Regions from separate parts of the Lysinibacillus sp. S1 genome, predicted to be linked through region 1. Evidence: riboswitches for the same ligand, from Rfam matches in the RefSeq annotation. Region 1 holds a riboswitch; each other region holds the start of a gene.
The links. A riboswitch is a leader RNA that binds a small molecule or an ion and turns the genes downstream of it on or off. The one in region 1 is predicted to bind S-adenosylmethionine.
Positions count from the first base shown of each region.

Region 2: linked by a shared signal. The riboswitch ahead of ACHZEU_RS05570 (YezD family protein) and the one ahead of ACHZEU_RS11275 (MetQ/NlpA family ABC transporter substrate-binding protein) in region 1 are both predicted to bind S-adenosylmethionine.
Region 3: linked by a shared signal. The riboswitch ahead of metA (homoserine O-succinyltransferase) and the one ahead of ACHZEU_RS11275 (MetQ/NlpA family ABC transporter substrate-binding protein) in region 1 are both predicted to bind S-adenosylmethionine.

Region 1 is NZ_CP173154.1:2,237,902-2,243,227, reverse strand. Features, by position in the region: gene ACHZEU_RS11290 (enoyl-CoA hydratase/isomerase family protein) at 1-329, opposite strand, end outside; gene ACHZEU_RS11285 (methionine ABC transporter permease) at 343-1,014, opposite strand; gene ACHZEU_RS11280 (methionine ABC transporter ATP-binding protein) at 1,007-2,032, opposite strand; gene ACHZEU_RS11275 (MetQ/NlpA family ABC transporter substrate-binding protein) at 2,140-2,970, opposite strand; SAM riboswitch class I at 3,059-3,163, opposite strand; gene ACHZEU_RS11270 (PPC domain-containing DNA-binding protein) at 3,286-3,789, shown strand; gene ACHZEU_RS11265 (pyridoxal phosphate-dependent aminotransferase) at 3,832-5,001, opposite strand; gene ACHZEU_RS11260 (carbon-nitrogen family hydrolase) at 5,098-5,326, shown strand, end outside.
Region 2 is NZ_CP173154.1:1,036,482-1,041,949, forward strand. Features, by position in the region: gene ACHZEU_RS05560 (VOC family protein) at 1-691, opposite strand, end outside; gene ACHZEU_RS05565 (flavin reductase family protein) at 841-1,326, shown strand; gene ACHZEU_RS05570 (YezD family protein) at 1,417-1,572, opposite strand; SAM riboswitch class I at 1,643-1,738, opposite strand; gene ACHZEU_RS05575 (DUF418 domain-containing protein) at 1,909-3,003, opposite strand; gene ACHZEU_RS05580 (TetR/AcrR family transcriptional regulator) at 2,987-3,589, opposite strand; gene ACHZEU_RS05585 (phosphopantothenoylcysteine decarboxylase) at 3,693-4,367, opposite strand; gene ACHZEU_RS05590 (LysR family transcriptional regulator) at 4,439-5,320, opposite strand.
Region 3 is NZ_CP173154.1:248,254-253,721, forward strand. Features, by position in the region: gene ACHZEU_RS01280 (TSUP family transporter) at 3-773, opposite strand; gene ACHZEU_RS01285 (TrmB family transcriptional regulator) at 899-1,681, shown strand; gene ACHZEU_RS01290 (hypothetical protein) at 1,704-2,090, shown strand; gene ACHZEU_RS01295 (nucleotide excision repair endonuclease) at 2,142-2,513, opposite strand; SAM riboswitch class I at 2,717-2,828, shown strand; gene metA (homoserine O-succinyltransferase) at 2,952-3,887, shown strand; gene ACHZEU_RS01305 (endospore germination permease) at 3,927-5,075, opposite strand; gene ACHZEU_RS01310 (hypothetical protein) at 5,107-5,340, opposite strand; gene ACHZEU_RS01315 (Ger(x)C family spore germination protein) at 5,345-5,468, opposite strand, start outside.

The DNA of each region.
Region 1 (5,326 bases):
ATTGCTAAGCCCTGAATCATAGCAATTGTCGGGTGTGGAAATTTATAGAGAGCATCGATCGCCTTTAGAGCCAATTCATTATAGGCTTTAGCATTGTCTGTAGCATAACGAACATCTAAAAACTCGCTAATATCTGCACCGGAAGAAAAGGCTACTTCATTGACACCGCGAACAATTAAAAGTTTGATGGAAGAATCTATACGGAGCAGCTCTAGTTGGTCTACTATGGCTTGAAACATTGCCCTTGATAAAGAATTCCGTTTATCCGGGCGGTTTAATACTAACGTTGCAATATAGCCATTTTTCTCTACATAAATTTCGTTTGTCATCTTCATTCTCCTCTTAATCTTTTTTCAACTTCGCGGCGAAGCGGTTACCAATGGATTGAATGCTCTGCACAAGGATGATTAAGATAAAGACAGTTGCATACATCACATCAACCTCATAGCGCAAATGACCATAACGATAGGCAAGGTCACCTAAACCGCCAGCACCAACCATTCCTGCCATTGCTGTTGCACCAATTAATCCTATTGTGGCAATTGTTAAGCCTAAAATAATAGATGGTCGCGCTTCACGTAATAGGACATGCCAAATGATATGGCGACGTTTAATACCCATGGCTGTGTAGGCTTCTACTACTCCGGAATCCACTTCTAAAAGCGCAGACTCCATCAGTCGTGCAATATAAGGAGCTGTGTAAACAACTAGTGGAACGATTACACCTTTAACACCAATTGTTGTACCTACAATTAACTTGGTAAAAGGTAAGATGAAGAATAGTAAAATGATAAATGGAACAGAGCGAACAATATTGATAAATAGATTAAAAAACTGATAGAAAAATTTATTTTCAAAGGATTGTCCTGGTCGTGTTAAAACGATTAATAGCCCTAATGGAATGCCAATCAGAATGGAGAAAAATAATGAAATTCCGACCATTTGAAATGTTTCGATAATTGCTTTGCCAATAACATCTGACCAATCTGTAAAGAAGCTTTGGATACTACTCATTGAACGCACCTCCTAATTCTTCCACTGCCACGCCATTTTCTGAAAAATACGTTAACGCCTTTTGGACAATCTGCGTTTCGCCATGTAAATGCACCACAATATTGCCGACAATACCGTTTTTTAATTCAATAATATTAGCTGTTAAAATATTTGGTTGCACATCATATACCTTAGTGACTTCTGCTAATAATGGCTTACCAGTACTTTCACCAAGGAATGTTAAACGGATTACACTTCCTGAAACATTTAATTGCTCAATAAGAGAAGGGGATAAATTACGTTGTGAAATTGTATTCAAAAACTTTCGCGTTGTAGGGTGCTTCGGTTTCGCAAAAAGTTCAATCGCTGTGCCAAATTCCACAACTTTCCCTGATTCTAGAACAGAAACCTCATCGCAAATTTTTTGAATTACATTCATTTCATGTGTGATGAGCAGAATCGTAATGCCTAATTCACGATTAATTTTTAACAACAATTCAAGAATGGCTTCCGTTGTCTCAGGATCAAGTGCACTTGTTGCTTCGTCACTAAGTAAAATCTCTGGTTCCTGTGCTAAGGCACGTGCAATAGCCACACGCTGTTTTTGACCACCTGAAAGTTGATTTGGGTAACTATCTAGTTTATCTGTTAAACCGACAATTTCAGCATACTTAGCTACTCGGTTTTTTACTTCCGCCTCTTTATAGCCTAGTAGCTTTAAGGGAACTGCAATATTATTGTAAACTGTTGCTGTTTTTAAGAGATTAAAGTGCTGGAAGATCATCCCGATTTTTTGGCGTGTTTGACGTAATTCGTGAAGAGAAAGGGTCGTAATGTCTACATTGTCTATCACTACTTTTCCTGCTGTAGGACGTTCTAGTAGATTAACGCAACGAATGAGTGTACTTTTACCAGCACCACTATAGCCGATTACACCATGAATTTGTCCCTTTTTTACGTGAAGATTGATGCCATCCACAGCTTTTATGATGCCTTTTTTCGACTTAAATTCTTTTGAGATATTTTGTAATTGAATCATGCGATTGTTTGCTCCTTTCTCAACCTTCTAAAAAGCAAGAATCTGCTCGTCTTCCCATTGGGGAATTTCAGCAGATTCTTCGGCTTTATAGAAGCTTTCTGAACATATTACCAGCTAGGGATTACAGAACCTTTGAATTCCTCTTCGATGAATTGACGCACTTCGTCAGATTGGTAAGCCTCAACGAACTTTTTAATTGTTGGATCATTTTCATTTTCAGCACGTACAACAATATAGTTCACGTATGGAGAATCAGTAGATTCCAATAAAATAGAGTCATCTTTAGGGTTAATGCCAGCTTCTAGTGCAAAGTTTGTATTAATAGCTGCTACATCTACTTCACTAAGTTGTTTAGGAATTTGAGCTGCCTCTAATTCAATGAATTTTAAATTCTTTTTGTTTTCTTCTACATCACGGATCGAGGCTGTTAAGTCTGCACCCTCTTTTAACTTAATATAGCCAGCTTCCTGTAAAACAAAGAGGGCACGTGCTCCATTCGTTGGGTCATTTGGTAGGCCAAACGTTGCACCGTCAGGAAHGVCATCAAAGGATTTATATTTTTCTGAGTAGATACCCATTGGATTTAAAATCGTCTTGCCCACTGGTACTAAATCTGTATCATGGTCTTTATTAAATGTATCTAGGAAAGGCTCGTGTTGATAGCTGTTCGCATCAAGATCACCTTCAGCTAAGGATGTATTAGGTAAAACATAGTCAGAAAATGATTTTAGTTCTACTTCTAGCCCGTTCTCTTTTGCTACTTTAGCGGCTACTTCTGCAATTTGTTCGTGTGGACCAGAAGTGACGCCTACAACGATTTTCTTTTCATCAATTCCTTCAGCTTGGCTTTTACTATCTTCTTTAGAGCCACAGCCTGCTAAAGCTGCTACTAATGTTAAACTTGRTAAACCTKRTAAWAYTWTATTTTTCTTTTTCATGAWAATARCTRKAAGATTGTTTTTATCGGTTTTTTGAAAATAAAAAAACTCTCTTACAAATTAAGAGAGGCTCATGAAAAGATGTCCTCTCTTATCTATCAAACGAAGATCGTTTGCAGGATTTAGCACCTTCCTATAAAAAGGAGGTTGCCGAGCTTCATAGGGCCAGTKCCTCAGCTACTCTTGATAAGAGATTTATAATATTTTTTTGTAATTCCGATAGAACTAATATAATTTATAGGGTATAGTAAGTCAATAAATAATTTTTAAATTTTTTATATAATTATAATATTTCGACGCAAAAGAGGGATAACAATGTCTGTAAGAGTTAATTATGGTATAGGTTCATTTGGTAAGGTTATTAGTGCTCGTTTTCTAACGGGAACAGATATCATTGAAGGAATTGAAGCGCTTTGCGAAGAGAATAGTATAGAGTCAGCAACAATTGTAAGCTGTATTGGCAGCTTTCAAAAAAGTAGCTTTGTTTATTTAGTGCCAGATGCAACAGTTCAAATTCAAGTTCGTTTTAGTGATGTGATTGAAAAAGAGGGACCATTAGAATTTATTCAAGGTTCAGGTGTGGTGTGTAAGCGAGATGGTGGATATGAGACACATTTCCATGGTTCTATGAGCGATCAATGGGGTGTTGTATCAGGTGGGCATTTAATAAAAGGGGGCAACCCTGTTATTACTGCTGACATCGTGTTGGCAGAGGTACAAGGGATTCAACATATTCGAAAATGGGATGATGAAACAGGTCATGTTCAATTTTATCCATTAGAAAATGGTTTAGGGCAACCAAGGAAAATTGAAAAATAGTAATAATCCTGTAGCTAGGGATAGCTACAGGATATGGCGTCATTATCTTATAAACAATTGTAATTGCTCGATTCTATGGATTGCTTCACGTAAGCGCTCCTCACTAACCAGCAATCCTACGCGAACATAGCCTTCACCATATTGACCGAAGCCATTACCTGCTGCTACAGCGATATCAGCTTTTTCGAGCAAAAGATCAGCAAACTGTTCACTTGTATAGCCTAGTGGTACAGGGAGCCATGCGAAGAAGGAGCCACTTGGAGCCGTAACATGCCAGCCAATTCTTCGAGCTTCTTCAATGAGTACATTGCGGCGACGCTCATAAGTAGCTCGTAGTTCATCCGCACATTGCTGGGAAGCCGTCAGTGCTACTGCTGCGGCTTGTTGAATGGCAGGGAATTGACTACAAAACAGATGATCCTGAATTAGATTAATAGCAGCAATAATCTCGGCATTCCCTACAGCGAAGCCTATACGCCAGCCAGCCATATTATAGGTTTTCGATAATGTATACATTTCAACTCCTACTTCTTTTGCACCCTTTGCTTGAAGGAAGCTAACTGGTTTATTACCGTCAAATCCTATTGCCCCATAAGCAAAATCATGTGATAKGATAATATTGTGCTCCTTCGCAAAGCGAACGGTCTCTTCAAAAAACGCAAGTGATGCTGTACCACCTGTAGGGTTGTTCGGGTAATTTAAGTAAAGAAGCTTTGCTTTTTCTTTCACTTCATCAGGTAATGCATGATAATCAGGTAAGAAATCATTTTCAGCAAAAAGGGGCATTACTTCAAAATTGACGTCTCCTAGTACAACACCTGATAGGTAATCTGGATAGCCAGGATCTGGTAAGAGCATCGTGTCACCAGGGTTTAACACAGCTAAAGGTAGCTGAACTAGACCAATTTTTGTTCCACTAAGAATCGCTGCCTCTGTATCTGGATTTAGTTCAACCTGATATTCACGTTGATAAAAGTGCGCAGCAGCTGGGCGTAATTCAGCGAGTCCTCTAAATGGTGAATATTTGTGGTTTTGAGGATTTTCAGCTGCTTCCTGTAATGCTTGAATGATGTGAATAGGCGTTGGCTGATCGGGATTTCCTTGCCCAAGGTTAATGACATCACGCCCTTCTTCTAGAGCCAAGTTTACTTTTTGAACGAGTGCTGCAAAAAATTGAGTGGGTAGTTGCTGTAGTTTTTTAGAGAATTCCATGCATGATCACCTTTTTCAGAATATAATAATTATTATTGAAGAATATGAAGCAAATAGTATTACTTTTTCTGTTAATTGTCTAGAGGAGGAATAGAGATGAAAATCGGTTGTATTCAATTAAATGTTGGCTTTGGCAAAGTTGAAGAAAATTTTGAACGTGCCGAGGATAAGATTCGTGAAGCTGCAAAAAATGGGGCAGAAATCATAGTGTTACCTGAAATGTGGAATACAGGCTATGCTTTAGAGAAACTGCCTGAGCTAGCAGATATCAATGGTGAGCGGACAAAGGCCTTTTTGGCTAAACTTGCTAAGGAACTTGATGTAC
Region 2 (5,468 bases), 1.2 Mb from region 1:
CATGACCAAGTGTCATTGTCATCGCGCTCTCTTCCTCATAGAAATCTAAACGCATATTCGGTAGCTGTAGTGACWKATACTGCTCATATTGCGTAVGCACHGGTAGCTGTAACACCTCTTGCCACAGCTTAACTGTTGCCTGCATGTCCTTGACGTAGAATTGGACGGATTCCATCGTTATAGCCTGTTTGACATCAATGGCACCACTTGCCTTTAATTGAACCAAACGCTCTTCATCTTCCTCCGCCCATTCAATCAAAAATGGAAAATCAATTGGCAGATCTGGCTTACCAAAATGCAGTAGCTTCCATTCTACCACAGTGCCATCTGGTCTTGTTCTGCTACATGCATCTGGTCCATATACTTCATAGCCCAATGCTCGCAAGCGTCGACCCTCTTCCTCAATATTTTTTGTGCGCAGAGCAATTCGAGAAAATCCCTGGCGCTCTTGATCACGTTTAAACGTATAATGTAGGGAATATGGGTATTGTGCCGCTTGCTCAAATAAATCACGATCATAGATAGCAATTTGTTCAATATAGCTTAAGCCAAAGTAGCTTAACGTATTATAAGTCCCCCACATCGTGTGCTGCCCACCATTCACTGTATGGACATTTCGTTTATTGAAGAAAACCTTTATATTTTCTGGTGATTCCACTTGATGAACCAAATGATCAAAATATAAAGTCATGGCCATTCCCCTTTCTTTCCCCATTACCTTTACCTGTATGTTTGATTAGTTTAAAATTTACTCAAGAAAAGGAGTTACTAGTAGGATATGAAAAAAAGTTTCGTTTACCTACAAACTCCRTTCACTAATTTCATAAAGAGGTGATTTGAATGACAGATKTAGTAGCTGCTTTTAAATTGGCATTAGGTAATTATCCTACAGGCGTAACAGTTGTCACGACATGTCATGACACAAAACCGATTGGCTTAACCGTCAATTCCTTTGCATCTGTTTCAATCGACCCGCTCCTTATTTTGTGGTCACTCGATAAAAAATCTCAGCTCCATCCTTATTTCACGACTGCGCCAAATTTTGCGGTCAATATTTTAGCGAGTGATCAAGAGCATTTATGTACACTATTTGCCAGTAAAATCCCTGATCGCTTTGCACAAGCAAAATGGTCAACTTCCTCTTTAGGACTACCGATTTTACATGATACAGCAGCTAATTTACAATGTAAAACATTTCAGCAAATCGATGCTGGCGACCATACCATTTTTATTGGGCAGGTCGTAGACATTACAAATGCTCAAAAAGAGCCTTTGCTTTATCATCGCCGTCATATCGGTCCCATACCAAAAAGCTTTTATAGCTAGTCTTTACACAAAAAAAGGGCCACTTGTAAGCACAGGAAATCCTTCATGCTTATAGGTGGCCGTTTGACATAAGTTCTACTGAAATCATTGTTATTTTTTCTGCGGAAATCTCTGCTTTTCAAGCCTATTAATTTGCACAATCACACCATCTTGAATCGTAATATGCACTTCACCAAATTCAAGATTTTGAATCGCCTTCGCAATTGCCTCTAGTTTCTTATCATCTACTTTTACTGACTGAGCCATACGATACACCCCTTCTTTTTTATCCTAATTGTTCATAAAGAGGCCAACGCATCAAACTGATTGATAGCCCCTCCTATCTCTCAGACACCATCTGTTGGATTTGGCACCTGTTGTTCGGTTGCCGAGGCTTCATTGGGCCAAGTCCCTCCACCTCTCTTGATAAGAGTACTGCGTTTCTTGAAAATAATTCTATAATTCTGCTATAGGAATGTCAATACAAAATATTAGAAAACCTAGTTGAATACTATGCAATATGTCGTTTAGATTAAAAGACTCCCTAAACCTAAAGTATTTTATGCCTAGTCAGTGAGAAATAGATGGCAATCCATTAATTTATTACAAGCTCCATTTCCTCATCATGAATTCAAGTGGGCCTCGATGATGTTTAGTCCTCCACCATACAGAAACAACGACACATCCTAAAAAATAACAGCAGGCATACAGCATGGAAAAAGCAAGTGTTTGGTTCTCCAGCTTTTGGCAAATAATTAGTATTCCAATGCCTATAACAACATGGCCAACATAATGCGTTAAAGACATTTGTCCTGTTAATATGAAAGATTGAATAACTTTATTTTTACATGTCTCTACAAGATAGATGGAGCCAACAATGATAACAATAGCCGAAGCCGAATTAGATAGGACATACATCATATTCGGTGGAATCGGTCCTGTATCAAATAAATACAATGCACTCTCTACATCTAATAAATGAATGGTTGTCATCTTAATGAATAACGTTGAACAAGTCTCAGTCATGATGACTAACAATAAACCTATCACCAGTAAGTTTTTTCTTAATGTATGATTTGTTAAATCTAATGTGCCCATTACCATACCTATCAGAAAGAAGCAAATCCAGGGGAATAGTGGATGATAGCCATTAAACATCAAATTTCTTATAAATCCTGCTGGTGTCCAAAAATCAAGATACTCTAGTAGCACATATGTTGGATGCCAACCAGCAAGGTAACTAAATTGAATTTGAAGCCATTGTGAAAGGATAAGGATGGCACCGATTATGAAGATCATCATTTTCTTGGATTGGGCAATCAACCAAGCAGCAACAAACATATACACGCCATAATAATGTAAGATATCTCCTGTCCAGCCGATTGCATATAATATTATCCCTATCGTAAATAACAAAAGCGCCCTCTTCCACAAAGTAAGTCGATTTTGACGAAGAAGGATTGGGTCCTTACTCTCTCTAGCCTGACGAGTCATTAAGGCTGTCCCTATTCCTGCTAGCATAACAAATACGGCCGAAGCACGTCCCTCGAAAAGATGTTGGAAGGCAATTAACCATGTTGAACCATTCGTTGTAGAATCTGTTATGACGCCAAAATTGACAATGAACATGCCAAGCATGGCGAGAGCTCTTGCAAAATCAAGACCTTCAATGCGCCGATCATCATTTCTTTTTGTCATCTTTGCCCCCTTGGATAACGCTATGTACAGCCTCCTTCCAAATAGCCCTATAGTTCAATTGGTTGCCTGTTAACATGAAATTACCGATATTATCATAGACGAGGGCTAGCATTTGTGCCTTCGCTTCTATATGGGGAGTATCCTCTAGCACCCCTAGCTGTACGCCATATCGTAGGATAGCAACAAAGCTCGTTAAAAAACTGGTTTCTAGCTCTACTAATTGTCTTTTATAGTTTTCATCGCGGGCCGCTAATAGTACATATTGATTAAATATTTTATTAAAATAAGGGTCCTTGTCCTGTGCCTCAATAGATTTATAGCCTAGCTTAAGTAATTCCTCCTTAAAATTAGCAGAAGAAAGCTCTTTATAATCCACAGCGACATCATGTTGAATTTCTTTATACAATTCATCAAATATGAAAGCGATTAATTGATCCTTTGATTGAAAATAATAGTAAATGGCTGGTTTTGAAATACCGACCTCTGTAGCAATCATTGCTAAGCTTGTTTTTTCAAATCCATTTTCCGCAAACATCCCATAAGCAATTTCTATAATTTTGTGAAAAGTTTGTTCTTTATTTCCCATTATTACCCTCCTTTTTTTACCGACCGTTAAGTAAATATTATAGGATGCTAACCTTTTAGACAAGAAAAAACTGTGTAGAAATATTTCTCTACACAGTTCACATTTATTGATTTTGTAAATACATCATTAAAGCTTCTGCTGTTTTTTGCTTGCCCATTACTTTAAGAGGCTGTCCATCGGCAGGTACAATCCAATGAGGTTCATCCCCCCCATATAAAGACTGAGAGCTATTTGCTACCATAAATTGTGCATTGGCTGTTTCCATACGCAGTCTGGCACGAGCTAACAAGAATTCCTCATCATTCGTTGCTTCGAGCTTAAAGCCTACTAACGTTACATTCGGTTGCCATCCCTTAATTTGACCTAATACTTTTGGTGCTTTTTTAAAATGAATAATAGGTGGTTCGTCAGAAGGCATTTTCCCCGTTTCCTCCATTAAATTACCTGATTGATCATATACTTTGTCAATGACCCAATCAGAGCCCGCAGCCGCCATAATGACGATATCGACATGTTGTTGTTGAACTGCATGACGCACCTTTTGTCCTAAATCCTCTATGCCTTCAAATTGTATCAATGTCATATCATTTTGGTTTTCTGGAAGCTGTGCAAAGTAACCATGCATGTATACTACGTTAGCGCCAGCAGCCAGCGCCGCCTCTGCTAAATAACACCCCATTGTGCCTTTTGATAAATTCGTATGACCTCGTACACGATCCCATTTTTCAAGTGTTCCCCCACTTGTAATGAGTACGGTTTTGCCCTGTAATGTCCCCATACACTCACCTATTTTCTTAAATATATACAAATACTATTTTAACGTAATGTAAGGATAGGCTTCAATAGCCACTATTTTAGGGAGCTGTTTTGTTCTTTTAGCCAAGCACTTAATATCTCTGCAAATTTCTTTGTGACGGGCGAAGCATGGTGTTTCATGGCAATACCAATCGTTCGGTAGCCACCTTGCTTTAATGGAATCGCTCTCAATGTTGGCGGTAAATTTTGAATAACCAACTGAGGTAAAATACTGATCCCTAAATGATGAGAAATCATGGAAAGAATCCCTACCTCCTCGGAAAGCTCAAAGCGGATATTCGGCTTAACATGATATTGCTCTAATAGCACCTTGACATCATTTGTCCCTTTATAGGAAGTCATAATAAATGGCATATCCTCTAAATCTACGATATCAATTTCTGTCTTATCAAACAATGGACTTTTATCCGAAACAATACATAATAATGGGTCTTGTTGGAGCTCAGTGAACTGATATTGCTCTGACTTTTGACCATTCAAAAATCCTGCTTCTACTTCACCACTTAAAAGCCATTGTTCAATTTCATAGTAATCTCCCTCTCGTAACTCCACCTGTATCCCTGGAAATTGATTATCCATAATCCGAACAATTTCTGGCATCCAATTTGAAGAAATACTCGATATCACACCAATTCGAACCTTACCTCGTGTCACGCCATGAATGTGAGCTGCTTCCTGTTGCAATAATTCCTGAGCATCCAAAACCTGACGCATTGCCCTTAGCATTGTTTGTCCCTCACTCGTTAATGTCACACCCACACGACTTCGATGAATGAGCGCAAAGCCAAACTCTTTTTCTAAACTCGACACGGCATGACTCACAGCAGATTGTGTTAACCCTAGCGCATCAGCTGCTTTTGTAAAGCTTGCCACCTCTGCCACCTTTGTTAAAATCTCATATTTCACTAAGCTCATCCGCAATCCCTCTATATACATGAATTTTTTTAATCCTATTCATTATAAACATTCGTTTTACTAATCACAACACAAGATATATAGTAATTTTTAGTATAAAACTGTTTTAGTACACAGATGGTAGGTGAACATAATGAGTATCCAAGGA
Region 3 (5,468 bases), 2.0 Mb from region 1:
TTTTAATGCATCATAAAATCATAGGCATTTTTCGCAAGTAATGTCATTGTAACGACAATAAATAGTGTGCGGACAAAGCCACTTCCTTTCTTGATTGCCATCCGTGAGCCAAGCATAGCCCCACCAATTTGCGCAATGCCCATGACTAGACCATAAACATAATGAATTTGACCTAAGTAGGCAAACATACAAACACCAGCCACATTACTCGCCAAATTTAAAAACTTTGCATTACCAGCCGCCTTTAAAAAATCAAAGCCTACCAGTAAGAAGCTAAAGATTAAAAACGACCCTGTGCCAGGACCAAGAAATCCATCATAAAAACCAATAGCAAATAATAGCAGCATAAATAAAAACAAATGTTTTTTAGATAGATTTTTTACGGTAGAGACGGCACCCCAATCCTTTTTAAAGATCGTATATACCCCAACAACCGCCAGCATAACAAGCATTAATGGCTTTAGTAATGCTGGATTAATCAGATGCACAGTCCAAGCACCACATAATGATCCGATAAATGCTAGTGGAAAATATTTGAGGACAGAGCGAATGTCCAGCTGGCCAGAACGATAGAAAGAAATAGAGGAAGTGAGTGAGCCCATAGCTCCTGCTAGTTTGTTCGTGGCAACAGCAGCGGCTGGATTAGGCCCAACAAATAGTAAGGCTGGTAGTGAAATTAAACCGCCCCCTCCCACTACTGAGTCAACAAAAGCCGCCAGAAATCCAAAAGAAATTAATAGTATTAGAATATGTACATCGATTTCAAACAACATATGACACCTCTTTAAATTTAGTTACTACTGAAATAGTAACTAAATTTATTTGCGCTGTAAACCCCATTTTTTCATTGGCAAATCTTCACATTGGTAGCCTATAATAAAGATAATGGAGGGATTACATGGAGGAATTAATCACCCAGCTGAAAGAAATGGGTTTTACAGAATATGAAGCAAAGGCCTATACGGCACTTGTTCAGCAAAGTCATGTCAGTGCTTATCAGGTTAGTAAAAATTCTGGCATACCACGTGCAAGAGTGTATGATATTTTAAATATCCTTGTAGAAAAGGGCATCGTGTTAAAAGAAGAGACCGCAGAACAAACGACCTATTCGGCAATGCCTGTGTCTGTGTTCTTACAGCAAATGCAACAGCGCTGGGAGTCGAATTTTACGTCTATAAGCGGGAAATTAGAGAAATTAGAGGAAAAAGTACAGGAAGCTGAGCCTAAAGTGGTCATGCTGAAGGGCAAGGAATCCATTATCAACTATTGTCAGTCACTTCTAAAGAAGGCGAAGAAAAAAGTGATGCTGTCGATGTGGGAAGATATGTATGATGCCTTACGTGAAGATTTGCAAGAGGTGGCGCTGCATGTTCCTGTTCATGGCATTACGTTGTATGTAGGAGAGCATCTCGCCTCAATTGACCAGCATAGAGCCACACATTATACAAAAAAAGCATCTACACCGCATTGGTTTATCTTATCGATAGATGGTCAGGAAATGATTTATGGTCATTCTCCATCTACCCAAGAGACGGCCTTTATCACCAATGATCCGGTTCATATTTATTTGTTAGAGGATTATATATGGCATGATGTGCTCATCAATCGGTTAGTAAAACGTGATGATCAGGAGTTAGAAGACTGGATTGCTAAGGAGCGTAAAGCTTTTTTCTTAGAATAGTCGTATAAGGAAGGGGAGTTACTTGAAAAAATTCGTGTTGCTAGGTTTAATGAGCCTACTAATGCTAGGAGCCTGTAATGCTACACCACCTACCGATCCACCAACGATTCATGAGCTAACGGTTGTCCCAGATAATGTCCAAAAAAATATCGTTTCTAATGACAGAATACAACTATTGCATGAAAAGGATGCTCCATATTACCTTGTTTATTATTCAAAAGGGAATGTATTGGCAAGTATTACAGCTGAGGGAAATAGGCTTATTATCCAGTTAGAAGAAGGCAGCGAGCAAAGGAAAGAGGCACAACCCTATGTTTTTAAAATCACCGTCAAGAATCCTGAGCTTGATACCATTGATTTGCGAATAAACGGTCAGAGTACGCCAATTGATCGTATGACCATTATGTGATAAAAGAAACCGAAATCCCTTTGATGAGATTTCGGTTTCTTTACGTGATGCCTAATAAAAGACTTTGTCTACGTTATATTTAGAGCGGAAAGTATTAATCGCATATGTTTCGTAAATTTCACGTTCCATTGGATCTTCTACTTCATAGACTTCAATTTTGAACACTTCATCACGATGGTTTTTCATCGGAGATACATTATCCTCGAAATGTTTTTTAATACGTTGACGAATTTTACGTGCTTTCCCAACAAACAATAGCTCATTCTTGTCATTATAGAATAAGAAAATGCCGCCTTTATCTCGTGTGATTTTATGGAAGTCAATAAAACCAAAGTAAGGTGTGATCGGCACATCACCTGGTTTTAAGTCTTGTTCACGTTGACGGATTACTAGATCTGGTTTTGGAAATTCAATTTTAATCAAACTATTCACGTTCCTCTCTCTTACTAAAAGTATATGGTAACATAATTACGGCATGTTTACCATAAATTTTAAATGCAGAAACACCACATATAGCAAGCTTAGTGTACATCAAATGACCAAGGAACATGCACATGAATCACAAAATATTCTATGAATTATTGATATTCTAACTAGTTCGTGTTACAATTCAAGATAATTAAATAATCTTATCAAGAGAAGCTGAGGGATTTGGCCCGATGACGCTTCAGCAACCTCTAACAATTGTTAGAAAGGTGCTAATTCCAGCAAAGGATTTTTTCCTTTGAGAGATAAGAGTGGACGTGAAAAAAATCCTTCTCATTCTATCTCGTATGGAATGAGGAGGATTTTTTAATTTCGTTGCATTCTACGCAAGCAAGGTTTGCTAAAAGAGAGTGATTATAGAGAGGGGAAAGCAAGATGCCAATTAATATTCCGAAAAATTTACCAGCTGGAGAACATTTACGTGAGGAAAAAATCTTCGTCATGGAAGAAGATCGTGCGAAAACACAGCAAATCCGTCCATTAAATATATTAATATTAAATTTAATGCCTGAAAAAGAAAAAACAGAGCTCCAATTATTACGTTTATTGGGGAATACACCATTACAAGTCAATATTACCTTTTTGAATACAGCCACACACGAGTCTAAAAATGTGAGTAAATCCCATTTGCAGCTTTTCTACACAACGTTCAATCAGATTCGACACCGACGCTATGATGGTATGATTATAACTGGTGCGCCAGTAGAAAAAATGGCTTTTGAAGAGGTCAACTATTGGCAGGAAATTTCAGAAATTATGGATTGGTCTAAAAAGAATGTGACATCCGTGCTACATATATGTTGGGGGGCACAGGCTGCATTGTATCATCATTATGGCATTGGGAAGGTTGAGCTTTCTGCTAAATGCTCAGGCGTCTATTCCCATGTGATTACAGATTTAACTGTAGATTTGGTACGTGGCTTTAGTGATTTATTTACTGCGCCCCATTCACGCTATACATCTGTTTCGATTGACGAGGTTCGCAATCATCCAGATCTACGATTATTATCCTATTCAGAGGATGCTGGGGTATTTATTGTACAATCAAAAGATAATAAAAATATTATGATTACGGGGCATCTAGAGTATGATGCGACAACGCTAGCCGATGAATACAGTCGCGATGTGGCGAAGGGCATAGATATCGCCGTTCCTGTAAACTACTTCCCGAATGACGATCCGACACAAGTGCCGATGAATACATGGCGTGCCCATACGCATCTATTATTCTCTAACTGGTTGAACTACTATGTTTACCAAGAAACACCATATGAATGGGATTTTGTAGATGAAATCGAATATCATATTTAATTAATAAAAAGTCTAATTTCTTTTCTAGCTTAGAAGAAATTAGACTTTTTGATTGTCATTTTCTGTTTCCTGCTGAGGTGTTTCGTTATTTTGAGCCTTGGATTTACGATTGCGAATAACTACCACAATCAACAAAAGTATAGGTAATAAAATGGTGAAAATAAAGGAAAAGATTGGCCAAATTTCATTATTATAATTAGTAGAATGCACAATATCTGGATGAACAATTTGAGAAAGTCCAATAACAATTATCCCCATCGGTATAATGAGTGGGCGATGATCCTTGATCTTTAAAATTTGTGCGAGGCCAACAACGGTCGTATAGAAATACATAAATGTACGAATATATATAGACGTAATCCACATAAATGCCATAATGATTTCAATGCGCTGTAAAAAATTCCCTATAGATATTCTTTGCGCTAAGGCATAGCTAGGAAATGTCCTTGATGCAGTGTTTTCAGGACCTAATACAAGAATTGATAGGACAATCAACGTAACTAAGACGATTCCGCCAAGGATTGCCCCAATATATAGCCCTTTCTGTGCAGACGGCTGTACATTGACGCCAGTAGGATAGAGCATCAATAATACAAGTAATGGAAAGGAAAAGATACTCATAAAGCGTGCAATACTATAAAACATAGATGCTTTGGTCGCTTCTAGTAGAGGCTGAATATTCTCAAATGTAATTTGAGGGGTAATACTAATGACGAAAAAAATAAAAATAAAGATAAACAATGGGAAGAGGATTTCTGCCGAACGGGCAAAGGTCTCAATCCCTAAATAAGCGGCATACATAATAAGGATACTGAACAGTAGGGCAAATGCTAATGTCGGTGTCTCTGGCATAACTTCCGTTTTCATGAAAATACCGATAAAATAAAGTAATTCTCCAGCCGAAAGAAAGGTCATAATCAGGAAACAAATCGCTGTGATTTTCCCGAAAAAACGCCCAAGAATTTTTTCATTGGCCTCGATAAAGTTTAGGGACGGTGTTTGATTGGCCAGTGTTAAAAATAATTTTAGAACCAGTAAACTGAGCAGAACACCAATGCTTGCCGCTATCCAAGCATCTTGCTTAGCGGCACCAGTAATACTCGAAGGGATAATTAAAATCGCTGTACCGATAGAATAGAGAAAGGTAACGATTGTAAACTGTCTTGAACTAATTATCTCTTTTTCCATCAAGCTACCCTCCGTTTCTCAGTCCATCTTTCTATTTTGTGAATGACACAATGTAATCCCTAATCGGTGTGAAGATAAAGGTAATCAAATCTAATGGGCTAGGAATATGGATTTTAAGGGCAATCCCCATATTTAAAGCCGTTCCAATAAATAGCAAAAAGGAGAATACAATAATGGCTTTTCTATCCTGTTGCTTTTTTAGCTTTGGAATAAAAACAAGAGCAACAATGATTGCAATAATCAAGATAGCTACTGCTAGTACCATCTCATTACTCCTCCTTTGGCTTGTTTAATAATGAATTTTGCATCGTACCTGAACCTTGGGTTGTTACCTTTACATGAACAGCCACTGCTAAATCTGGAAAAATGGAAGTCCAGTCATCCTTAATTTTT